Regions from separate parts of the Bacillus sp. 05T22 genome, predicted to be linked through region 2. Evidence: riboswitches for the same ligand, from Rfam matches in the RefSeq annotation. Region 2 holds a riboswitch; the other holds the start of a gene.

Region 1 (11,784 bases), on a different contig from region 2:
CCAACACCTTCATCACGAACTTCTAAAATAATATCTTTTCCATTTCGATAAGCAGACAAGAAGACTTTCTTTCCGCGTTCACCAGAATAACGAACAGCATTTGTCATTAATTGGTAAATGATAAACTTTAACCATTTTGCGTCCGAAGCAACTTTAAGATCGGAATGAACTTCTAAAACAGGGAAGACTCCGTTGCGAATAAAGAGTTCCTTTAAGCCATTGATATTTTTCGTTACAGCATCTTTTAAGGAGAGTGTTTCTACATGGAAATCCTCGTGGAAGTTATTCAGCCTCGCCATATATAACGCCATATCAAGTCCTTGATTTAATCTTTCTAGTTCTTTCTTAAACTTCGGAATGAGATGTTCATCTTCCATTTCTAGTACCATCAGCTGCATAATAGAAACTGGCGTTTTCATTTGATGTACCCAGTGATTAATAAACAATTGGTGTTCTTGTTGTTTGACTTCATATGATTGCAGTTCTTTTTGGAATAGACGATACTGAGTCCGAACAAGCTCATTTACGCCGTGTGGCATTGGGGCAGTTGCTCTTTCAATAAACGCATCTTCCATTTTTTCTGGTGGCTCACTTAATCTGTGGTACATTCTGCGGTTGCGAACATAGCGATAAGCGAGAAAGCAAATAAATAAATATAAGCTTAATACAATAAAGTAGAATTTGTTGTTTTGGAATCCATCTACAGCATCATAGAGAATAAAAATGATACCGAAGTTTAGTGCATATAATAGAAAAAACGCAAAATGATCACGCAAAAATAACTTCATTCTTATTCACTCCAAGTTGCGTTAAAACGATACCCTAATCCGCGTACTGTTTCAATTGCATTTTCAATACCAAGCTCATTAAATTTCTTACGAAGACGTGTAATGTTTACATTCAATGTGTTTTCTTCAACGAAGCTTTCATCGTCCCAAAGTGCAGCTAATAGATCTTCGCGGTTTGCTGTACGAGGGTGTTTCGATAATAACATTTCCGCCAAGATAGCTTCTTTCTTTGTAAGAAGAACTTGCCCCGTTCCAAAATGGATTTCTGGTCGTTCAGGAAATAATTTCAAACTTTCTACTTCAACAATACGCTCAGAAATATTTGGAGCATAATCACCATAAATACGGCGTAATTGACCTTTAATTTTCGCCATTACAACATCGTAGTGGAATGGTTTTGTAATATAATCATCCGCACCGCTTTCAATCGCCATAATTTGTTCCATCTCACCAGCACGAGCAGAAATGAAAATAATCGGGCAAGTAGATTCATGACGAATTTGACGGCACCAGTAGAAGCCATCGAACTTCGGTAAGTTGACATCTAGAAGTACTAGGTGTGGTTTCACTCTATTAAAAGAATCCATAATATCATCAAAGTTATCAGCGACAACAGCCTCATAACCATATTTTTGAATGTGAGACTGAAGTAAAGATGAGATATTTGGATCGTCTTCAACAATTAAAATTTTATACATATGTATATTCCTCCTAAAAAACAATTGTAGCTATAGTGTACCATGTGTTTCTTGTCTTTTCATTACCTTGAAACGAGTGCTAGTAAACAGTATAGGATAAAAGTGGAAAAAGCAAAAAGGGTTATGGATTTAATTGACAATAAACGTTTTTTATTTTAACATTTAGATAAATATCTAAATGTCTAATTAGTGAAAGGAAGAAAGACATTGAACCAAGCATTTAAAGCATTAGCAGATCCAACAAGGCGAAAAATATTAGATTTATTAAAAGAAGGCGATTTAACGGCTGGAGAAATCGCCGAACACTTCAATATGACAAAGCCAAGTATTTCACATCATTTAAGTGCACTTAAAAACGCGGAACTTATACAAGATGAAAAAAGAGGACAATTTGTTGTGTATTCCTTAAATACTACTGTTTTTCAAGATTTATTAACTTGGGTGTTTACGTTTACGAATAAAGGGGGAGAGGGGAAATGAAAAAGCATCTTTTGGCAATCATACTAATTCTTATAACATGTGTAGCATGGGCAATTTCTTGGCCATACTTGCCAGATACAATCGCAACCCATTGGAGCGGCGGGACCGCTGATGGATTTTCTTCGAAATTAACTGGAATGATGTCTATGGTTGGTATCATGATTGGTTGTTATGTATTTCTAAATGTTTTACAAAAGATTGATCCAAAGAAAGAAAACTATGAAAAATTTTCTAAAGCTTTAATGATGATAAATAATAGCCTGCTAGTTGTCTTATTTATCGGAAACATAGATATCATTACAAATGGCTTAGGGTATAAATTATTTATTAATCGGATCCCCGAATTACTTGTTGGAATTTTATTTTTAATTATTGGTAATTATTTACCGCAGTGTAAACCGAATTTCTTTGTGGGTATGCGTAACCCATGGACATTGAGTAATGAAGAAGTATGGCGCAAAACACACCGTTTTAGTGGGAAGGTATTTGTAATTTTAGGACTTATGATGATCGTAAGTATTGTTGTGCCAGCTAGTTGGAGGTCTTATATGATGCTTACAATGATACTAGTAGCTGTGGTGTTGACGAATGGATATTCTTATATTTTATATAAAAAGGAACAACTATAAATAGTAGATACGATTCTGTAAGGACGTTTGCAAGTAATGATATGTGGTGAGGATGAAGTCTTATTGCGTATCATTTTAATTATATAGGTCTGAATATTCAGTTTTGTTATATGTGAGTCTAAATCGTTTGGGGGAGAGAGTATGTTAGAAATCATAAATTTTAGCAAAACCTACAAAGGTGGCAAAAAAGCAGTAGATGATTTGAGTTTAACTGTTCAAGCGGGAGATATTTTTGGGTTTATTGGACATAATGGCGCTGGGAAAAGTACGACGATTAAGTCGCTAGTAGGTGTTATAGACTTTGAGGAGGGCGAAATTTTTGTTGATGGGCATTCAGTAAAAAAGGACCCGATTACGTGTAAGAAGGTCATGGCATACATTCCTGATAATCCAGATTTATATGAACAACTAACAGGGATTCAATATTTGAACTTTGTGGCGGATGTTTTTGGGGTGTCTGTAAAGGACAGAGAAGAACGGATACAAACATATGGAGATGCTTTTGAGATTACACCATATTTGGGGGATTTAATATCCTCCTACTCACACGGTATGAAACAAAAAGTAGCGATTATATCAGCAGTTGTGCATCATCCAAAATTATTAGTTTTAGATGAGCCTTTTGTTGGTCTCGATCCAAAGGCGGCTCTTGTACTTAAGGGGATGATGAAGGAACTTTGTGAATCAGGCAGTGCGATTTTCTTTTCTACTCATGTATTAGATGTAGCAGAGAAGTTATGCAATAAGATAGCGATGATTCACAAAGGGAAACTAGCAATCTCGGGGGAAGTAAAGTCTTTAATCAAGGGAAATTCATTAGAAGAGCTCTTTATGAAGGTGCTTGCCGATGAGAAGTAATATGCTGGCCCTTTTAAAAATTCGTTTCATCACGCAGCTCGGCCTCAATACGTTTAAATATGAAAAAGATAAGAAAAAGAAGCAGAATAAAATTTTAATTTCAGCAACCATTGCATTGGTTTTTGTCATGTTGATGCTATATTGTGGAAGCGCGGCATATGGATTAATCAAACTTGGGATAGGAGAAGTCATTCCGGTCTATGCATTTGTTATTAGCAGTATATTAGTTTTGTTTTTCACTATGTTTAAGGCGAATGGTGAAATTTTTGCCTTTAAGGATTATGATTTTGTTATGTCTTTACCGATTCGTGTAGATACGATTATTGCTAGTAGATTTTTGTATTTGTACGTATTAAATACTGTCTTTTCAATGGTCATCATGCTACCGATGGGGATTATTTATTGTATATATGAGAATCCGTCAATATCTTTCTATGTAATGTGGATCATAACTCTGTTTACAGTATCTTTAATTCCAACAACAATTGCGGCTGTTTTTGGTGCATGCATTACGGCGATAGCATCTAAGTTTAGACATGCGAATCGAGTCACTACCGTTTTAAGTTTTATGGCAATTATTATATTTGGCTACTTTATGTTCAAGCAGGGAAATACGAAATATAGCCTGACTGATTTGGAAGGGATTGGAGCAGTCCTTTCGGAACAATTGACTAAAGTGTATCCGCTAGCTAACATTTTTCAAAAAGCAATTGTCGATGCGAATATAGGAGCTTTTATTCTTTTTGTCAGCATATCAGTTATTTGGTATTATCTTTTTGTAAAAATACTCTCGCTTAAATATAAGCAAATCAATACAGGAGTTTCTACGTACCATACGCGTTCCGATTACAAGATTGATCATATGAAGAAAGAAAAAGTGTTGATTGCATTATATAAAAAAGAACGGAAGCGTTTCTTTTCTTCTACAGTATATGTGATTAATATCGGTATGGGAGTTGTCATGGCAGTCATATTCTCACTTGCAGTCGTTATAGTAGGGCCAAGTCAATTCATTGGATATCCTGGAATCGAAACGCTTTTACAAAAGGTTGCTCCATTTGTTATTTCAGCAATGATTGCAATGACGTGTACAACGTGTGTGTCATTGTCGCTCGAGGGGAAAAACGTATGGATTATCAAGTCATTGCCTCTTACACCGAAAATGATTTATGACAGTAAGATTCTCATGAATCTTTCACTCAGCATACCTACATCAATTATTAGCGCTATCCTTATGATTATAGGTTTAAATCCAGGTATTTGGACTTCAATTTTAATCGTAATAACTCCAATCATATATTCATTTTTTTCAGCAGTATGGGGGATTTTTATTAATAACCGATTTGCTTATTATGATTGGGTGTCAGAAACGCAAGTAGTGAAACAGAGTATGGGAGCTTTTCTTGGTATGTTTGGCGGCATGATTCTGGCAGTCATTCCTGCCTTTCTTATAGGTACTGCTGTGATATCGAGCTATAGGATATTTACTTTTGTAGTTATTGCAATACTTTCTAGTATTACCGTGCTACTGTATAACAATGAATCTAGAGGAAGTATAAAATGAGTGGTTTTGGTTAAGGGATTTATAAGAGGTGCTACCCCATACCCATCAAGCTAATATTTTGAAGTTTTGTTTTTTGCGAAAATTCCTATTGATATAACGAGTGTATATTGATAGAATTCAATTCATAAAATATAGACAATTTCATAAATTTCAAATCGGATGAAAATTAAATCTGATTTCTCTTATCAAGAGAGGTGGAGGGACTGTGCCCTGTGAAACCCAGCAACCATCAACTTTTACGTTGAAATGGTGCTAATTCCTGCAAAGCAAATGCTTTGAGAGATGAGAGGAAGGGATAATGTTGATATATGCATATAAACCTTTCTGCTCATTCTAAAAGCAGAAGGGTTTTTTGTTGTTCGAATGAGAGTGAAGGATATTCTGTGAGAAAACAGAGCGATTTATACAGTCGATGGTAATATTTATCCTATAATACATTCGATATTTTGAATGTTTAGTTATTTTATCGATTCCGTTTACGAAGATTCTCCGTGGGGTAAGTGCAGAACTGCCAGCTTTAATTATTGGAGCTTTAAAAGCAATAGGAGCAAAACGAGCACGATTATTGGGAAGGTATTAATTCTAGAATCCTTACTAGCACCAGTAGTTGGTATTACCATAACGACTATACAGCAATGGCTGGTGTTATCAGTGCTGGTAGAAAAGGGAAACTTGATTATTTAGAAGGATTTCAGTGCAGGAATAACGATGTGACAATCATTGCAACAATTTGTGTAGTACTCGTTGTTTTCCTAATTCAATGGATTAGTGATTTTGTTACAACGTGAATTGATAAAAAATAAATACATAAAAAAGAAGAAGGGTGTTTACAACATGAAAAAACTATTACTATCAGCACTTATTACAACGGCAATTTTTGGTTTAGCTGCTTGTGGAGGAAAAAGTGAAAATAAGCTTGTTGTTGGTGCTTCTAATGTACCGCATGCAGTTATTTTAGAAAAAGCAAAACCGTTACTTGAGAAAAAAGGTGTAAAACTAGAAATTGAAAAATTCCAAGACTACGTATTACCAAATAAATCATTAGCGAATAAAGAAATAGATGCGAACTATTTCCAAGGCCTTCCATACTTAGAGAAAGAAATGAAAGATAAAAAATATGATTTTGAAGTAGCTGGGAAAATACACATAGAACCAATCGGTATATATTCTCAAAAATATAAAAACCTAAAAGAGCTTCCAGATGGAGCAACAATTATTATGAGTAATGCAATTACTGATCATGGACGTGGTTTAGCGATTTTACAAAAAGAAGGTATTTTGAAAATTAAAGATGGTATAGAACCTGTAAAAGCAACCGTAAAAGATATTGCAGAAAACCCGAAAAATTTGAAATTCAAAACAGACATTGAGCCTGGTTTATTAGCACAAATGTATAACAATAAAGAAGGGATGCTATTTTAATTAACGCTAACTATGCAATTGATGCAAAATTAAATCCAAGGAAAGATGCAATCGCGATTGAAGGTAATGATTCTCCATATGTAAACGTAGTCGCCGTTCGCAAAGGCGATAAAGATAAAAAAGAAATTAAAGCACTTGTAGAAGTATTGCATTCGAAAGAAATTGAAGACTTTATTAATAAGGAATATAAAGGTGCAGTTATTCCTGTAAAAGAATAACTTTGGAAAGAATGGAGAATTTCGAGAGCGAGCTCTTCAAGATCAAGCACAGGAGTTAGTTGCTTTATGTGTATAGCTTAAGTACATCACTCATATTACTCTTTCATAAGGAATCCGGTGCTGAATCATCAGTACCGGATTTTTTAACCTTACAGAAATGTAATGTTCGTGTAAGGAGAATGAATAGATGGTATGTTAGCCGGGTGCTATAGTAACAAAGTAGTTATTTCATAAAGTTAAATGTGTGTTTTTCTACTAGTATATATATTCATTTTGATTTACCAACATATAAAACGCGGTTATGCATACACAAGCGAATCCCCACTCACTTTCTATCTTCGTTTTCACGTGGCATGGGGCTGAAAAAGGCACTAATCGCTTCTACGCATGGCCGAATGCTCTTTCCCACTTAAAGATTAGGTGTTATGTGGTTTTTCAATCTGTAGTTATATAAGCGCCCTTACATAACTGTCATGTTTGTGTAAGAAACATCGATAGTGGCAAGAGTAGGAGTTAGATATAGTGAAAATAGAGAATAGAAGAAGTGAGGGATATAGAGATGAAAACAGTGTTAGAAGCGAAAAATATTAAAAAAGTATATGATACAGGTGGAAATAAATTTGAAGCGTTAAAAGGTATTAACTTACAAGTGCAAGAAGGTGAATTCGTTGGAATTATGGGACCTTCTGGATCTGGTAAAACGACTCTTTTAAATGTTCTTTCTACAATTGATAATGCAACGAGCGGTGAGATTTTAATTGATGGGAAAGACATTGTGAAAATGAATGATGATAAATTAGCATTGTTCCGCCGTGATCATTTAGGATTCATTTTCCAAGATTATAACTTATTAGATACGCTAACGGTGAAAGAGAACATTGCATTACCACTTGCGTTATCAAAAGTGAAAGCAAATGAAATTGATCGCCGCGTTCTTGAAATTGCGAAGAAGTTTGGTATTGACCATATTTTAAGTCAATTCCCATACCAAGTATCGGGTGGACAGAAGCAGCGCTGCGCAGCATCACGTGCAATCGTTACAAATCCAAGTATGATTTTTGGGGACGAGCCAACAGGAGCTCTTGATTCAAAATCAGCAACAGACTTATTAGAAAGTATGAAGTCATTAAATGAATATGATAATTCAACAATTTTAATGGTAACGCATGATGCGTTTGCGGCAAGTTATTGTAAACGAGTTATCTTCATTAAGGATGGAGAGTTATATAAAGAATTGCACCGCGGGGAATTAACTCGTAAACAATTCTTCCAACAAGTAGTAGACGTAATGTCCGCAATTTCCGGAGGTGCAATGGATGACGTTATCTAGCATTGCCCTCCGCAATATACAGCGGAACTTTAAAGATTACTTTTTATATTTTGCATCGATGATCTTTAGCATCGTCATTTATTTTACATTTAAGGCACTTCAGTATAATTCACAAATGGAAAAGGCAGCGGAAGGTTCTAAGAAAATTAGTGGAGCATTCCAAGTTTCCAGTGTGATGCTAATTATTTTCGTAGCGGTATTTATTATATACTCTAACGGATTCTTTACACGGAAACGTAAAAAAGAAGTTGGACTCTATTCACTACTAGGAATTCGAAAAAGACAAATTGGTAAAATGTTATTTTATGAAAATATGCTGATGGGTTTGATGTCATTAGTAATCGGGATTGCAATTGGTAGTGTACTTTCGAAGTTATTCCTTGAGTTATTAGTAAGTATGATGGGACTAAACTTAAATGTTCACTTTGAAGTACCAATGGGAGCAATTATTGATACAGCAATTATCTTTTTTGTGATTATCCTTTATACATCACTGCAAGGATATCGTTTAATCTATCGCTTTAAATTAATTGAGCTTTTCCGTGCGGAGCGTGAAGGGGAAGCGATGCCAAAAGGATCAATGATTATGGCATTGATTTCAGTTTGTTTAATTGGTTCAGGTTATTTCTTATCACTGATGTATATTAAAGCTATTAAATATGCAGACTTTATGACAGTTGCGCTTTACATTCTACTTGCAACAGTACTTGGTACGTACTTACTATTTATGTTCTTTACAGTGTTTGTATTAAAACGAGCAAGACATAAGAAATCATCTTTCTATAACGGTATGAACATGGTAACGACGTCACAGTTACTGTACCGCATTAAAGGAAATGCAAAATCTCTAGCAACTATTGCAATATTAAGTGCGGTAACATTAACTGCAGTTGGTACGTCTGTTACGATGTATTACAACACGTTTAAACAAACGAAAGGTTATGCGCCGCACAGTTATTCTTACGAGAAAAAGGATGCGGCACTTGACAATAAAGTAAATGCGATTTTGGGTGAAGAGAAACAGAAGCATCCTGTAACGAACCAATTCGAAATAGAAATGGTTCCTGTTAAAGGGAAGTTTAAAGGCGAAAAAGCAGATATGGGTATGAATACAAATTATTTAGTTACCGAGAAATATCAGCTTGTATCGCAATCAGCATTTAATAACATAGCAAAGAATATGGATGTAGAGGCTGTAAGTTTGGCGGCTAACGAGGCATTCGTATTTGATGGTATGTATATTGAAGGGCAGGAGTTCAGCACTGTATATAAAGGGAATAAAGCGGTATTCCCGATTGGTAATGAAGCGAAAACATTAACGATTAAAGGTGCTGAAGGACGTAATATAACGAACTTAGGAGAACTATTCGTTGTTGTACCAGATGAAGTATATAAGAGTGCGAAGGCAGTAGCTGACACACGTATCGTTAAAAATATCGATGTAAAAGATGAGAAGAATAGTAAAGTGCTAACAGAGAAATTAAAGAAAGTGATGCCAGCTGGAGAATCAGAAGTTGCGCGACCTTTCAATGATTTCTACACTGGTTTCCATGGTATGCTGGAAGCAACAGGATTAATGATGTTTATCGGTCTATTCTTAGGACTTGTCTTCTTACTAGCAACAGGCTCCATCATTTACTTCAAACAGCTAACAGAAGCAAGTGCAGACCGCGATCGTTACGTTGTACTACGTAAAGTCGGGGTTACAAAACAAGAAATGAAAAAAGCAATTGCAAAACAAGTAAGCTTTATCTTTACAATTCCATTAGTAGTAGGGATTTGCCACAGTTTATTTGCATTAAAAGGCTTATCAAACTTGCTACCATTTGAAATATTAATCCCACTACTAATTAGTATCGGAGTATATAGTGTAATTTACATTGGATATTACTTCTTAACAGTTCGTTCTTACTATAAAATTGTGAGCGCGAAGTAATGAAGGAAGCAGCTATCGCTATAGGCGGTAGCTGTTTTTTATTTCTTCATAAAATCTTAAGAAATTTCCATGTTATTTTTTAAAAAATGATAGTTATACTTGGAGCTATATTAGACGATATTGAATGAACGGGAGAGGTTAGAGATGCAACTTATTACATTCTTAACCGAATTTGTGAAACATCCAAAGAATACTGGAGCAATTGCACCTAGTTCTAACATATTAGCCAAAAAGATGGTAGGCGCGATTAATTTCGAAGAAGCAAAGTATATTCTAGAATTGGGACCTGGAACAGGATCATTCACGAGAGAGATTATAAAGAGAAAAAAAGAACATACAATATTTATCTTGATTGAAATTAATGAAGTTTTTTTCAAAAAGTTACAGAAGCAGTTTAAGGACGATCCAAACGTTTTGGTTATACATGGATCAGCGGAGAACATAAAGAAATATATAAAGGAGTTACAAATAGAGAAGGTTGATTATGTATTATCAGGGTTACCTTTTACATCCTTACCAACGGAAGTATCATCTCGTATTTTATCCAGTGTAATGGAGTCATTAAGTGAGGACGGCGAGTTTATTACGTTTCAATATTCGCTTGCAAGGAAAGCATTTATCCAAACCTTTTTTCAGGAAATTTCACTAAAAAAGGTTTGGTTGAATCTTCCTCCAGCACATGTTCTTAGTTGTAGAAAAAGGCTAGGAGGTCATACGCCTAATGGAATTACATGAATTGTTATCCTATATTGAGCAGTATGGCTATGCGGCTTTATTCTTTTGTTTATGGTTTGGGATTGTAGGTATGCCAATTCCAGATGAAATGATTGTGATGAGTGGTGGGTTTGTATCGTCAGTAGGCATACTAAGTGTAATTCCAGCATTTTTATTAACCTATTTAGGTGTCGTATCCGGCCTCTCTTTAGGATATATACTTGGAAAGGTTTTTGGTGATAAAGTACTTGATAAATTGATGAAAAAGAAAAAGGCGAAGTATCTTTTACAATCACAAGAAATGATTGGTAAATATGGACATTATGCATTAGTAACAAGTTATTTTATACCTGTCGTTAGACATATTGTTCCTTATTTGGTTGGTATGAGTCGTATGTTATTTAAAATATATGCTTTGTATTCATACACGACGGGATTTATGTGGACGTTGCTTTATTTTATGCTTGGTTCTATGTTTGGTAAACACATCGAGGCGATTGTAGAACTTGCGACGAAGTATGGCCTCTATTTTGGTGGCACAATTGTCGTCATAGCAAGTGTTTTATATTTATATATACAAAAGAAAAATCAGGTAATAGGATAGATTACTTGTCTAAATATTCGTAGACAGTAAGGAAAAAAGCAGCTATTTTAAGTAATAGCTGCTTTTTTCAATCATTTATTTCAAATTCATAATTAGGAAGTAAACTTGCACTGTAGATAAGGAGAAAGAGGATCTTCTCTTTATTGGATTTCATAATTGAGGAATGTAGGGGAGATGGAACCTAATCTTTACAATTTTTGTAGTAGTCGTGTCCCGCTATTCATATCACCTTTACATAAAGGACATTTTGGTTCTTCTTCTAAAGAAAAGTTTTTACGCATCCATCCTAAACAATCTTCTGTTTGGCATTCCCATACAGCGATTTCTTCTGGATCTTCTACAGGCTTATTATTTCTTTTCCAATACATACAATCACTCCTCTAAAGTGAAAAATTTTTCTAAAAAAATAAAAAGGTTGTTAACGTTTTTTGTTAACAACCTTTTATATTTTTAATTATAATGTTTATTTTATAAAAATGCGAACTTTATAAATTACCAAAGTATAACAAGGACTCTATTATACTAATTCTGGGTTATAAATCA
Region 2 (11,784 bases):
GGAATGTCAAGAAATGAACGATTCGGCCTTTCGGTATGCGATCAATGAACTCGAATGTGCAGGGGGCATTTTTATTCGCTTTGAACAAGAAGAAGGAATTGTCATTCAACTATATGGTAAGGAAGGCATAAGGTTATCGTATAAACAGCAAAAAGAAATGGAACACTTGTATATGTCAGAAGCATTTCATTATGTATATGATAAAGACATAGGACGAAATGAAACGGTACATGTTTGTTTAGAGAAATATGTTGAATCTTTATTAGCGTATTTGGATATCGAAACGATACAAAAGCAAACATTTCACCTTCTTATTAATAAAAGAGATGAAATGTTTCAGTTCCTACTCATATCCTTCTTGCGAAAACTAGGTTGCACAATTACATGGGTTTATGCTAATGAGCAAAAAGAACATGTTAAATTGTTAATGAAATCAAGTAGAGCTCATATGGCTCTTATGTTTTATGAACAAGGAAATGAATTTGAATTATATGATAATCATGGTGGGATTTACCAAAGTGCAAATTGTGAAGAAATCGATGTTCCTGATTTATTACTTGAGACGACAGAGAGTGTTTATCCATTATCGTTAAAATTAGGAGAGTGCTATCTTCTTTTTTATATGTATGGTGAACAAAGTAAGTTTCAGATGAGATGGCAGCAAGATATTTTATATCGGATTGGAAAATTATTTGAACTAATTGCTCGGCAAGGAAATACTTTGTCGACGATGTTAGAGCAATCACCACCCCTTTACTTATTATGTGATGAAGTTGTTTGCTCGTGGAAAGAGAAAGGGAAAGTAATGGGAATGTTATTGCAGGATATGGAAAAAAGAGAAGTCGAAGTATTAGAGGGAATCCAATTTAAATATACAGAAAAAGAGTGGTCTTATATTGTTTCTGATGCAAAACATCCTAAATTTCTTGTATATTCACACGCGAGAAACCCAGTAATAGCAAAGGAAAATATGAAAACTCTTATAGAAAAAATTAGACAATATCAAAAGGTGTAGAATTTTTATTTTAAAAGTGGTATTATAGTATAGTCTGATTTAAGTTATTAGTGACTGGAGGGAAATAAGAATGCGTGTGAATATTACTCTAGCATGTACAGAATGCGGAGATCGTAACTATATCTCAAAGAAAAATAAACGTAACAACACGGAGCGCCTTGAGCTTAAAAAGTATTGCAAGCGTGACAAGAAGTCTACGTTACACCGTGAAACAAAGTAAGCAGTAGGAAATTTCCTACTGTTTCTTTTTTTTTACTATGGTTATAACCCTTATTGAAAAGTGATGATACATGAAAAAAATGATAGACTGTTTACAAGAACGTAATTCATTTTTGCGATTAATAATTATAAAGTAAGTAAAGGATCACTTTATAGGGGGAAAAGCGTGTGAAAGAGGAGAAGGTACGTTTACGTAAGAAAATAGTAGAGCAAATGAATTTTTTATCGAAAGAACAGCACAAAACTTTATCAGAACAAATTGTATTTTCTTTATATGAACAAAAAGAGTGGAGAGAAGCGAAAACAATCGGAATTACTCTTTCGATGGAACATGAAGTGAATACATATGTAATTATTGAACAAGCATGGCGAGAAGGAAAAAAAGTTGTTGTACCAAAGTGTAATAGAGAGACAAGAACAATGATCTTTCGTCAAATTACAAATTTTGATCAATTAGAAACAGTATATATGAGCTTGCGTGAACCAATTCCTGCGCTAACAGTAGAAACAGAGGCAAATGAAATTGATCTTCTGTTTGTACCCGGAGTTGCGTATACAAGACGAGGGGAACGTATTGGGTACGGCGGTGGTTATTATGATCGTTATCTGCTGCAGTATGAAGGGAAAACGTTATCATTAGCTTTTGATTTTCAAATTGTAAGTTATATTCCAATAGAGTCGTTTGATCAAAATGTACAAAAAATTATTACAGAAAAAGAAACAATTCTTCAAAATGGACTTGTATAGACAAATAAAAATTGACGAGACTTTTTCTTGTTGATTATAATAAAATATGTGAACGTTTTCTTATTATATTTCCATAATAAGTGGACATAGAGGGTGATGAAATGATATCAATTTATGATATTCAGCAATTGCTAAAAAAATTTGGAACAATCATTTATACAGGTGATCGAATCGCTGATTTACAATTAATGCAAGATGAATTGCGTGAATTAAATCAATCACAGTTGATTGAGCCAAAAGACTATCAAACAGCTTTATTTTTATTGAAACAAGAGATTCAAAAAGAGATGAGCAAGAATTAGATAAAGGTAGGTTAGCAAAAATGGAAGAAAAGTGGTTAGTTGGTGTTGACCTTGGCGGGACAACGATTAAATTAGCATTTATTAATGTATATGGTGAAATTTTACATAAGTGGGAAATCCCAACGAATGCAAGTGAGCAAGGCAAACATATTACATTAGATGTAGCGAAAGCAATTGATAAAAAGTTAGAAGAACTAGGAGAATTAAAGAGCAAGCTAATTGGTATTGGTATGGGCGCTCCTGGACCTGTGCATGTCGCTTCTGGTATGATTTATGAAGCTGTTAATTTAGGGTGGGAAAACTATCCATTAAAAGATTTATTAGAAGTAGAAACAGGCTTACCTGTTGTGGTTGATAATGATGCAAACTTAGCTGCGCTTGGTGAAATGTGGAAAGGTGCTGGTGAAGGAGCAAAAGATCTAGTTTGTATGACGCTTGGAACTGGTGTTGGCGGCGGTGTAATTGCAAATGGTGAGATTGTGCACGGTGTAAGTGGTGCTGCTGGTGAAATCGGACATATTACAGTCGTAACAGAAAATGGATTTCCTTGTAACTGCGGGAAATCTGGCTGTCTAGAAACAGTAGCTTCAGCAACGGGTATTGTACGTGTTGCTATGCAAAAATTACAAGATACAGATGAACCAAGCATACTTCACTCTATGTTAGAAGAAGAGGGACGTATTACATCTAAAGATGTATTTGAAGCGCTTGAACAAGGTGACGCTTTAGCGGAACAAGTTGTAGAAAAAGTAGCTTCTTATTTAGGGTTAGCTGTAGCAAATCTTTCTAGTACGTTAAATCCAGAAAAGATTGTAATTGGCGGTGGTGTATCTAAAGCTGGCGATGCATTGTTACAACCAATTCAGCGCTATTTTGCACAATATGCATTTTCTCGTGCTGTTAAGAGCACGAAGCTAGCAATTGCAACGCTTGGGAATGATGCTGGTGTAATTGGTGGAGCTTGGCTTGTGAAGAAGCATAAATATGAAGTTATGAAGTAAAAAGAATAGAATCAGTCAGGGCGAATCGGAATTAAGGTGAGACTACTGGTATTTGTAAAATAATGAAAAGAGGAAGGGAGATCCCTTCCTCTTTTCATTATGAAAAATCTTGATGGGAAATAGAACTGTAAGTGAATTAATGAGTTGGTGGGTACCCGCTATAAAGGACAGTCATGACTGTAAACCAACCAAAAACAAGTACAGTTGCAACAGCAAAACCGCCTGCTAGTAAATTTTTTTCACGTAACGTTCTAAGGGTTGCGAATACAGCTAACAGAGTGACTAGCGCAAAAATGATAACAAGACCCATATATAATCCCCCTCTGCTCTCTCATTCTTTCGTTTGAGTTTTTGCAATATTTCTTCTTTTTTATTGTACATGTTTTAGAAATGATTGTCGAGATAGCATCGTTTCTTTTCCTAAGGGGAAGAAATGTTGTATCATAAAAGTAAGTTCAATAACTGGAGGAGATTTAAAAATGGAATGGATACAAATGCCATTAGGACCATTACAAACAAATGCATATATTTTAAGTAATGATCAAAAAGAATGTATTATTTTTGATCCAGGTAGTGAAGGAGAGAAGCTTGTAACGTATTTACAAGAAGAACAATTAAAGCCGCTGGCTGTTTTATTAACACATGCTCATTTCGATCATATTGGTGCAGTTGATGCTGTGAGAGATGCTTTTCATATCCCAGTATATGTACATAAAGAAGAAGTGGATTGGTTAGGAGATGCGACTGTAAATGGTTCGCAAATTTTTATGATGAATCGAAGCATTACAGCGAAACCCGCTGATCAAATTATTGAAGGCGAAGGAATGTTAACGATTGGATCCTTTACATTTGAAATGTTTGAGACGCCAGGGCATTCTCCAGGCAGTATTTCATATTATTGCAAAGAGGCAAATGCTGTATTTTCAGGAGATGTATTATTCCAAATGAGTATTGGTCGAACAGATTTACCAGGTGGAAGTTTTGCAGAATTAATTGGAAGCATTGAAGAAAAATTATTTGTACTGCCAGATGACACAGCAGTATTATGTGGACATGGTCCAGAAACAAATATTGGTTCCGAAAAAGAAAATAATCCGTTTTTACAATAAGGAGCTATATGGGGATGGAGCTCGTTTTAAGAAAATGGATGGAAAAAGAAAAGGATTATTCGATTTCATATAGTACATATATGAACCTTGCACTGTATGATGAGGAGTACGGATATTATATGAAAGAACGTGAAAAAATCGGAAGAAATGGTGACTTTTTTACGAGTAGTAATATTTCTTCGGTATTTGCAAGGACGTTCGCTCGTTTTTTTATTCGACTTGTCCAAAATGGAGAGATCCCCCCGAATGTTTGTGAAATTGGAGGGGGAACAGGGAGATTTGCTTATGATGTTTTACAGGAATGGAAACAGTTATCTCCAGTAACCTATGCAGAGTTACGATATTCTATTATTGAAGTGAGTCCTTTTCATAGAAGGTTGCAAAAACGTCAACTTGGTTCATTTCAAAATATTTCGCAGTACAAGTCCTATAAGGAATTAGGGGAGTCTTTTACAGGAATCGTTTTTTTAAACGAATTGTTTGATGCATTTCCTGTTGAAGTGATAGAGAAGCGAGCTGGTATTTTGTATGAAGTTCGTATTACGTATACGGAGCAGCGGGAACTTACAGAAGTATTGCGGCCGTTAGAACAAGAAGTAATACGATGCTATTTACGAAGACATAAGATTGAGCTTTATGAAGGACAGCGCTTTGAAGTACCAATAGCAATGGAAACCTATTTACAAGAGATTATAGGATGGCTCAAGGAAGGCTTATTCATCACGGTTGATTATGGGTATACAAGAGCGGAGTGGATGCATCCTGCGCATCATGAAGGGAGTCTAAGGGGGTATTATGACCATAGGCTCATTCAGAATCCTCTGAAGTATCCAGGTGAAATGGATATTACAGCGCATATTCATTGGGATGAATTGAAGAAAATAGGAGAAGAAAGCAGTCTTCATACAGTGTGGCATACAAAACAAAGGGGGTTTTTACTTGCGGCAGGTATATTAGAACAACTTGCTAGTCATCAAGATTCCGATCCTTTTTCTGAGAAACAGAAACAAAATCGAGCGGTTCGTTCCATGATTTTACATGGGGGAATAAGCGATGCTTTTGATGTTGTTATGCAAAAAAAAGGAATGCCACATTTTGATTTAAAGCATTATTTACATATATAGAAAAAAACAAGACACAGAATGATTCTGCGTCTTGTTTTTTGATACGACTTTAGGATATGTAGTATTGTATATTTTCTCTCATGATATATATTTATATTAAAGATATGAGATAGAAAATATAGAATACGCCCTTTTTGTTTGGTTACCCCTAACCTAGTAATACACGAACAAGTTGGATAATTGTTTCATTTTCTACTTTGTAGTAAATTTCCAATCCTTTTCTTTCACTAGAAACGATTTTAGCGCTTTTTAATTTCGCTAAATGTTGCGAAATTGTGGATTGTGGCATATTTAATCCTGTGTACATTGTCGAAACATTGCTTGGACCGCGTTCGATCAATCCCTTTACAATACATAAACGAACAGGGTGAGCAAGAACTTTCAGTAATTCTGCATTATTTTCGTATAGTTCTAATTCCTTTTGAAAGGTTTCTAACATGTTTTTTCCACCTCCATGCGAGCTGTTATACCCATACTATACATACCAAAAATCTAAAGAAAAGAAAATAGTTGTTGCAGAAAAAATGTTCTAAAGTAAAGAAATTGTAAGAAAAGAGAACATGATGTAAATAACTTTGCAAAATTTGTACGTTTGTAACACAGTATTTTTTGTTAAGAATCGTGAATATACAGATACATTTGTAACACAATTTTATCATGATTTTTTTATTCTTTCAATTAATATACGAAATTTTAAAAATAATAAGAAAAAAGGATTTTATATGTTTCTATAGAATATAATCTTGGATGAAAAGAAGGTAGACAACGGAAGTAAATTAAATATGAAGATGGTTCTTATGGAGAGGATATATTAATGGCTTATTATCTTCAATAGAGGGACTTTGCCTAAGTGCATATGATGAGTTTATGGTGGTCTATCCTTTTTTATTATGTGAAACATTTTATTTCTGTATCAGATGGGAATTTTCTCATGCATTCACAGGTTCCTCTACAAAAGAAAGCGCATTTTCAAAATCGGTAATTAAATCATCTACATTTTCAAGGCCAACTGATAAACGGAGCAATGAATTAGAAATACCTCTTTCATCGCGTGCTTTTTGTGATAATGCTGCATGTGACATTTTTGCAGGATAGGAGAGGATGGATTCCACAGCTCCTAAACTTACTGCAAATACAGGAAGTTTGACTTGTGATAAAAATTTTCGCAAAGCATCTTCAGATTGTAACGTGAAAGATAAAACAGCACCGGCAGATTGTGCTTGTGAGTGTTGTATGTCATAGCCAAGGTGTGATTCTAATCCAGGGTAATACACATTCTGAATTTTCGAGTGTTTTTGTAAATAAAGAGCAATTTTATTCGCGTTTGTTGCTGAGTGTTCGAGACGTACGTGTAATGTTTTCAGACCGCGAAGAACGAGAGAGCAATCTTGTGGGCCTAATATAGCGCCAAATGCATTTTGCAGGAAGCCGAGTTTTTTAGCAAGTTCCTCATCTTTTACAACTGCTAATCCAGCTGTAACATCACTATGACCAGCAATAAACTTTGTCGCACTATGGAGAACCACATCTGCTCCAAGTTCGAGTGGTTTTTGGAATAGTGGTGTTAAAAATGTGTTATCAACAAAAGTAAGAGCTCCAGTAGATTTCGCTAATTCGCAAACAGTACGAATGTCGGTTACTTTTAATAATGGATTGGAGGGTGTTTCAATGTAAAAGACTTTTGTATTCGGTCTAATGTTTTGTTTTACTGCCTCTACATTTGTCATATCAACAAATGTATGTGAAACACCGTAACGAGACAGAACCTCTGTTACAATGCGATATGTTCCCCCGTATACATCTTCTGAAATGAGAACATGATCGCCTTGTGAGAGAAGGAGGAAGGCAGTAGAAATCGCTGCAATTCCAGATGCGAAGGCAAATCCTTTTGTTCCCCCTTCTAATAAAGCGATTATGTCTTCAAGTGCTTCACGTGTTGGATTCCCAGAGCGACTGTAGTCGTATTTTCCAAAGGCATCTACATCAAATTGATGAAATGTTGATGTATTATAAATGGGAACGTTAACAGCTCCTGTTTGTGAATCATGTTTATATTGGTTATGAAGTAAGAGTGTATCTAACGAATAACTCATATTCTTACACCTTCTTTTATATGTTTAATAGCTTGCTTTAAGTCTTGAATTAAATCATCCCCGTTTTCAATGCCAACGGAAAAACGGAGAAGACGATTACATACCCCGCGTGCTGTACGCACTGCTTCCGGGATATCTGCATGTGTTTGTGTTGCTGGATATGTCATTAAACTTTCAACCCCGCCAAGACTTTCTGCAAATGTAATTAACGATAAAGATTGTAAGAAAGGATTTACCCATTTTTCATCGCGAAGACGAAACGAAATCATGCCGCCCCTTCCTGGATAAAAAACATCGGTTACACCATTCTCCTCATTTAAATAAGAAACGATTTTCTTTGCGTTTTCTTCATGTTGATTCATACGAAGAGCCAATGTTTTCATACCACGAATTAATAACCACGAATCAAATGGACTTAATACAGCACCAGAAGCGTTATGATAGTGGGCAAGTGCTTCGCAAAGTGTCTGACCTTTTGCAACGACAAGGCCGCTTAGTACATCGTTATGTCCACCTAAATACTTTGTTGCGCTGTGAAGGACAATATCTGCGCCTTCTGTTAATGGTTGTTGTATATAAGGAGTGTAGAAAGTATTATCGACAATTAGAAGTAGGCCGTGCCGTTTTGCGACAGTTGCGACAGCTGCAATATCAGTGACTTGCATTAATGGATTGGTCGGTGTTTCGATAAAAATAGCCTTTGTTTGAGAAGTGACAGCTTGTTCTATTTGTTTAATAGATTGTGTATCTACGTATCTACATCGAATATTCCACTTTTCCTCATGTTCCGAAAATAAGCGGTAGGTCCCTCCGTATAAATCTTCTGATACGATAAGTTCATCTCCAGAACGGAATAAGGAAAGAATAAGAAGAACAGCTGCCATTCCAGAACTACAGGCATAGCCTTGTTCACCTTCTTCTAAATCAGCAATTGCGCGTTCTAAAAGACCACGTGTTGGATTTCCTGTTCGTGAATAATCAAAGCCTGTTGATTTTCCAATTCCTTCATGACGATAAGCTGTTGAAAAGTAAACAGGGGGATTAACTGTTCCTGTTGTAGTTTCGCTTCGATTTCCGATTTGTGCTAGTTTTGTTTCGATTGTTGACATGTGAAATTCCTCCTTTATAAAAATAAAAAAAGCCTTCTAAGAAGAAGGCTTTCATGCGAATATAGTCTTCTTCTTATCTGTCAAATCTTTTCACAATTTGCTGGAATTAGCACCTTATTAACGAACATGTTAATGGTTGCTGAGGTGTCATAGGGCCAGTCCCTCTACCTCTCTAGATAAGAATATTTTGTATGAAATTTTATTATGCTTTTAACTTTACAACAAAAGATAATTGAATTGCAACTTTATTTTAAACAATTTTTATTCTTCTGATAATTCAATTGACTTTTAGTCTATCCCATGCTAAATTTATGAGAAAATTAACAAAGATTGTTAAAAGGTACACGTATTTCCTTTTAAAACATAGATGAATAATAAAGAAAAACTCTTATTGAGAGCGGTGGAGGGAAAGGCCCTGTGAAACCCGGCAACCTTCAAACGAAATGTTTGAAACGGTGCTAATACCTGCAAAACAATTTGTTTTGCATGATAAGAGGAGGATTGATGATGTCCCCCTCTTCAAGATGAAGAGGGGGTTTTTATATTGATAGAAAAGAGGGAGACAAGTGAAAATTCTAGATTTAGTATCAAAAGGAATTGTTATTGGTGATGGCGCAATTGGTACGTTATTACATTCTCATGGTTTGCAAAGTAGTTTTGAAGAATTAAACTTATCTGATCCAGATCTTATTATATCTATTCATAAACAATATGTAGCTGCTGGGGCAGATATTATTCAAACAAATACATATGGTGCAAATGAAGCGAAATTGCGCATGTATGGTTTGGAAAACCAGGTCACCCAAATTAATAAAGCAGCGGTTAAACTTGCAAAAGCAGCTGTAACAGATAAGAACGCCATTTTAGGGACCATCGGTGGGATGAAGCATATCGGAGCCGTTACAACGACTGATATGGAACGAGAGTTTATGCTACTTGAGCAAGCGGGAGCATTATTAGAAGAAAAGGTTGACGGATTATTATTAGAAACATTTTATGATGAGTTCGAATTGTTACATGCAGTGAAAGTATTGCGAAAACAAACAGATATTCCAATTATTGCACAGCTAGCGCTTCATGAAGCAGGCACAACGCAAAATGGAAATGATGTAAATGGAATATTAACGCAGCTTTTAGATTACGGTGCAAATATAGTCGGTTTAAACTGTCAGTTAGGACCGCTTCATATGACGGAAGCTTTCAAAATGATATCGATTCCTAAAAATGGTTATTTGTCGGCTTATCCAAATGCAGGCCTTCCAAACTATGTAGAAGGATGTTACGTATATGAAGGAAGCCCTGCTTATTTTGAAGAGATGACACCGAAATTTATTGAGCAAGGTATTCGTTTGTTAGGGGGCTGTTGTGGTACAACGCCAGCACATATTGAAGGGATGAAGCGTGTAATTGCGAATGTAACGCCTGTTACAGAAAAACAAATTGTTCAAAGACAACAAGTAGTTCATATCCAAACAAAACGTGCTAGCACTCATGTTACCCTTGCAGAAAAAGCGAGGAAGCAAACAACGGTGGTTGTTGAACTAGATCCCCCAAAAACATTAGATACGCAGCGTTTTTTTGAAGGGGCAAGGGCATTGAAAAGAGCGGGAGCAGATGCCATTACGTTAGCAGATAATTCGTTAGCATCCCCGCGCATTTCAAATATGGCAATGGGGGCATTATTAACGAAGCATGATATTCCAGTACTGACGCATTTAACGTGCCGTGATCATAATGTCATTGGTTTGCAATCTCATTTACTTGGTTTATCAGCTTTAGGAATGGAAGAAGTGTTAGCTTTAACAGGTGATCCAGCGCGAGTGGGGGATTTTCCTGGAGCGACTTCTGTATATGATTTGTCTTCTATTGAATTAATTAAAATGATTAAAGAAATGAATGATGGTCGATCTATTTTAGGAAAATCCATTGGTTCAGCGACAAGGTTTTCTGTTGGAGGAGCTTTTAATCCGCACGTGAGACATTTAAAAGCAGCGGTGAAGCGGATGGAGAGGAAAATTGCAGCTGGTGCAGAGTATTTCTTAACACAGCCAATTTACGATGTAGCCTTAATTGAAGAAATATACGAGGCGACAAAACATTTAGAAAAACCAATTTTTATTGGAATTATGCCTTTAGTAAGTAAACGTAATGCTGATTTTCTTCATTTTGAGGTGCCAGGCATTACATTGCCTGAGGAAGTAAGACAGAGAATGGATGGGCATGAAACGCAGGAGTCTGCAATTGAAGAAGGAATTCGTATTTCTCAAGAATTAATTAATGCCGCAATGAAATACTTTAACGGTATTTATCTCATTACGCCATTTTTGAAATATGAAATTACAGAAAATCTCGTTAAGTATGTGAAAGAAAAGCAAGAAGTGAAAGAGGGAATCAACTGATGAGACCGATAGAAGAGAGATTACAACATGATATTTTAATATTAGATGGCGCGATGGGAACGATGATTCAGCAGGCAAATTTAACTGCAGAAGATTTTGGAGGCGAAGAATACGAAGGTTGTAATGAATACTTAGTAAAAACAAGGCCAGATGTTATTTTAGATATCCATAAAGCTTACATTGAAGCGGGTGCGGATATTATCGAAACAAATACGTTTGGTGCTACGAATATCGTATTGCATGATTATGAGCTATCTCATTTAGATGAAGAGTTAAATGAAAGAGCGGCGTTTTTAGCAAAGCAAGCGGTAAAGGAGAGTGGTAAAGAAGTATATGTAGCAGGTGCGATGGGGCCAACAACAAAAGCAATTAGTGTAACAGGCGGTGTAACATTTGAAGAACTAATTGAAGCTTATACGAGACAAGCTCGGGGCTTATTACGAGGTGGCGTTGACGTATTGCTTGTAGAGACCAGCCAAGATATGCGTAACGTGAAAGCGGCGTATTTAGGGATTCAGGAAGCGTTTACGGAAGCAAATCATACGGTTCCGCTTATGATTTCAGGAACCATTGAACCGATGGGAACAACGTTAGCGGGGCAAACAATCGAGGCATTTTATTTATCAATTGAGCATATGAAACCATTATCTGTCGGATTAAACTGTG

What was found. Region 2 has a riboswitch for S-adenosylmethionine ahead of AC1DIT_RS07960 (bifunctional homocysteine S-methyltransferase/methylenetetrahydrofolate reductase). Riboswitches for the same ligand answer to the same signal wherever they lie in the genome.
Region 1: it holds a riboswitch for S-adenosylmethionine, as region 2 does, so the genes downstream of both, AC1DIT_RS20755 (ABC transporter permease) here and AC1DIT_RS07960 (bifunctional homocysteine S-methyltransferase/methylenetetrahydrofolate reductase) in region 2, are expected to answer to the same signal.

The regions. Positions count from the first base shown of each region.
Region 1 covers NZ_JBFTMC010000085.1:5,958-17,741, reverse strand. Annotated here, with positions in the region: gene AC1DIT_RS20785 (sensor histidine kinase) at 1-788, opposite strand, end outside; gene AC1DIT_RS20780 (response regulator transcription factor) at 791-1,486, opposite strand; gene AC1DIT_RS20775 (autorepressor SdpR family transcription factor) at 1,694-1,966, shown strand; gene AC1DIT_RS20770 (SdpI family protein) at 1,963-2,595, shown strand; gene AC1DIT_RS20765 (ABC transporter ATP-binding protein) at 2,737-3,453, shown strand; gene AC1DIT_RS20760 (putative ABC transporter permease subunit) at 3,443-5,017, shown strand; SAM riboswitch class I at 5,197-5,306, shown strand; partial or broken gene AC1DIT_RS20755 (ABC transporter permease) at 5,405-5,805, shown strand; partial or broken gene metQ (methionine ABC transporter substrate-binding lipoprotein MetQ) at 5,852-6,657, shown strand; gene AC1DIT_RS20745 (ABC transporter ATP-binding protein) at 7,217-7,987, shown strand; gene AC1DIT_RS20740 (ABC transporter permease) at 7,974-9,923, shown strand; gene AC1DIT_RS20735 (class I SAM-dependent methyltransferase) at 10,068-10,658, shown strand; gene AC1DIT_RS20730 (DedA family protein) at 10,645-11,241, shown strand; gene AC1DIT_RS20725 (cold-inducible protein YdjO-related protein) at 11,430-11,609, opposite strand.
Region 2 covers NZ_JBFTMC010000016.1:6,309-18,092, forward strand. Annotated here, with positions in the region: gene AC1DIT_RS07905 (sugar phosphate nucleotidyltransferase) at 1-1,015, shown strand, start outside; gene rpmG (50S ribosomal protein L33) at 1,086-1,235, shown strand; gene AC1DIT_RS07915 (5-formyltetrahydrofolate cyclo-ligase) at 1,403-1,981, shown strand; gene AC1DIT_RS07920 (YqgQ family protein) at 2,083-2,283, shown strand; gene glcK (glucokinase) at 2,304-3,284, shown strand; gene AC1DIT_RS07930 (DUF2759 domain-containing protein) at 3,421-3,594, opposite strand; gene AC1DIT_RS07935 (MBL fold metallo-hydrolase) at 3,764-4,393, shown strand; gene AC1DIT_RS07940 (class I SAM-dependent methyltransferase) at 4,402-5,517, shown strand; gene AC1DIT_RS07945 (ArsR/SmtB family transcription factor) at 5,666-5,956, opposite strand; gene metC (cystathionine beta-lyase) at 6,447-7,610, opposite strand; gene AC1DIT_RS07955 (methionine biosynthesis PLP-dependent protein) at 7,607-8,719, opposite strand; SAM riboswitch class I at 8,790-8,902, opposite strand; SAM riboswitch class I at 9,105-9,215, shown strand; gene AC1DIT_RS07960 (bifunctional homocysteine S-methyltransferase/methylenetetrahydrofolate reductase) at 9,286-11,118, shown strand; gene metH (methionine synthase) at 11,118-11,784, shown strand, end outside.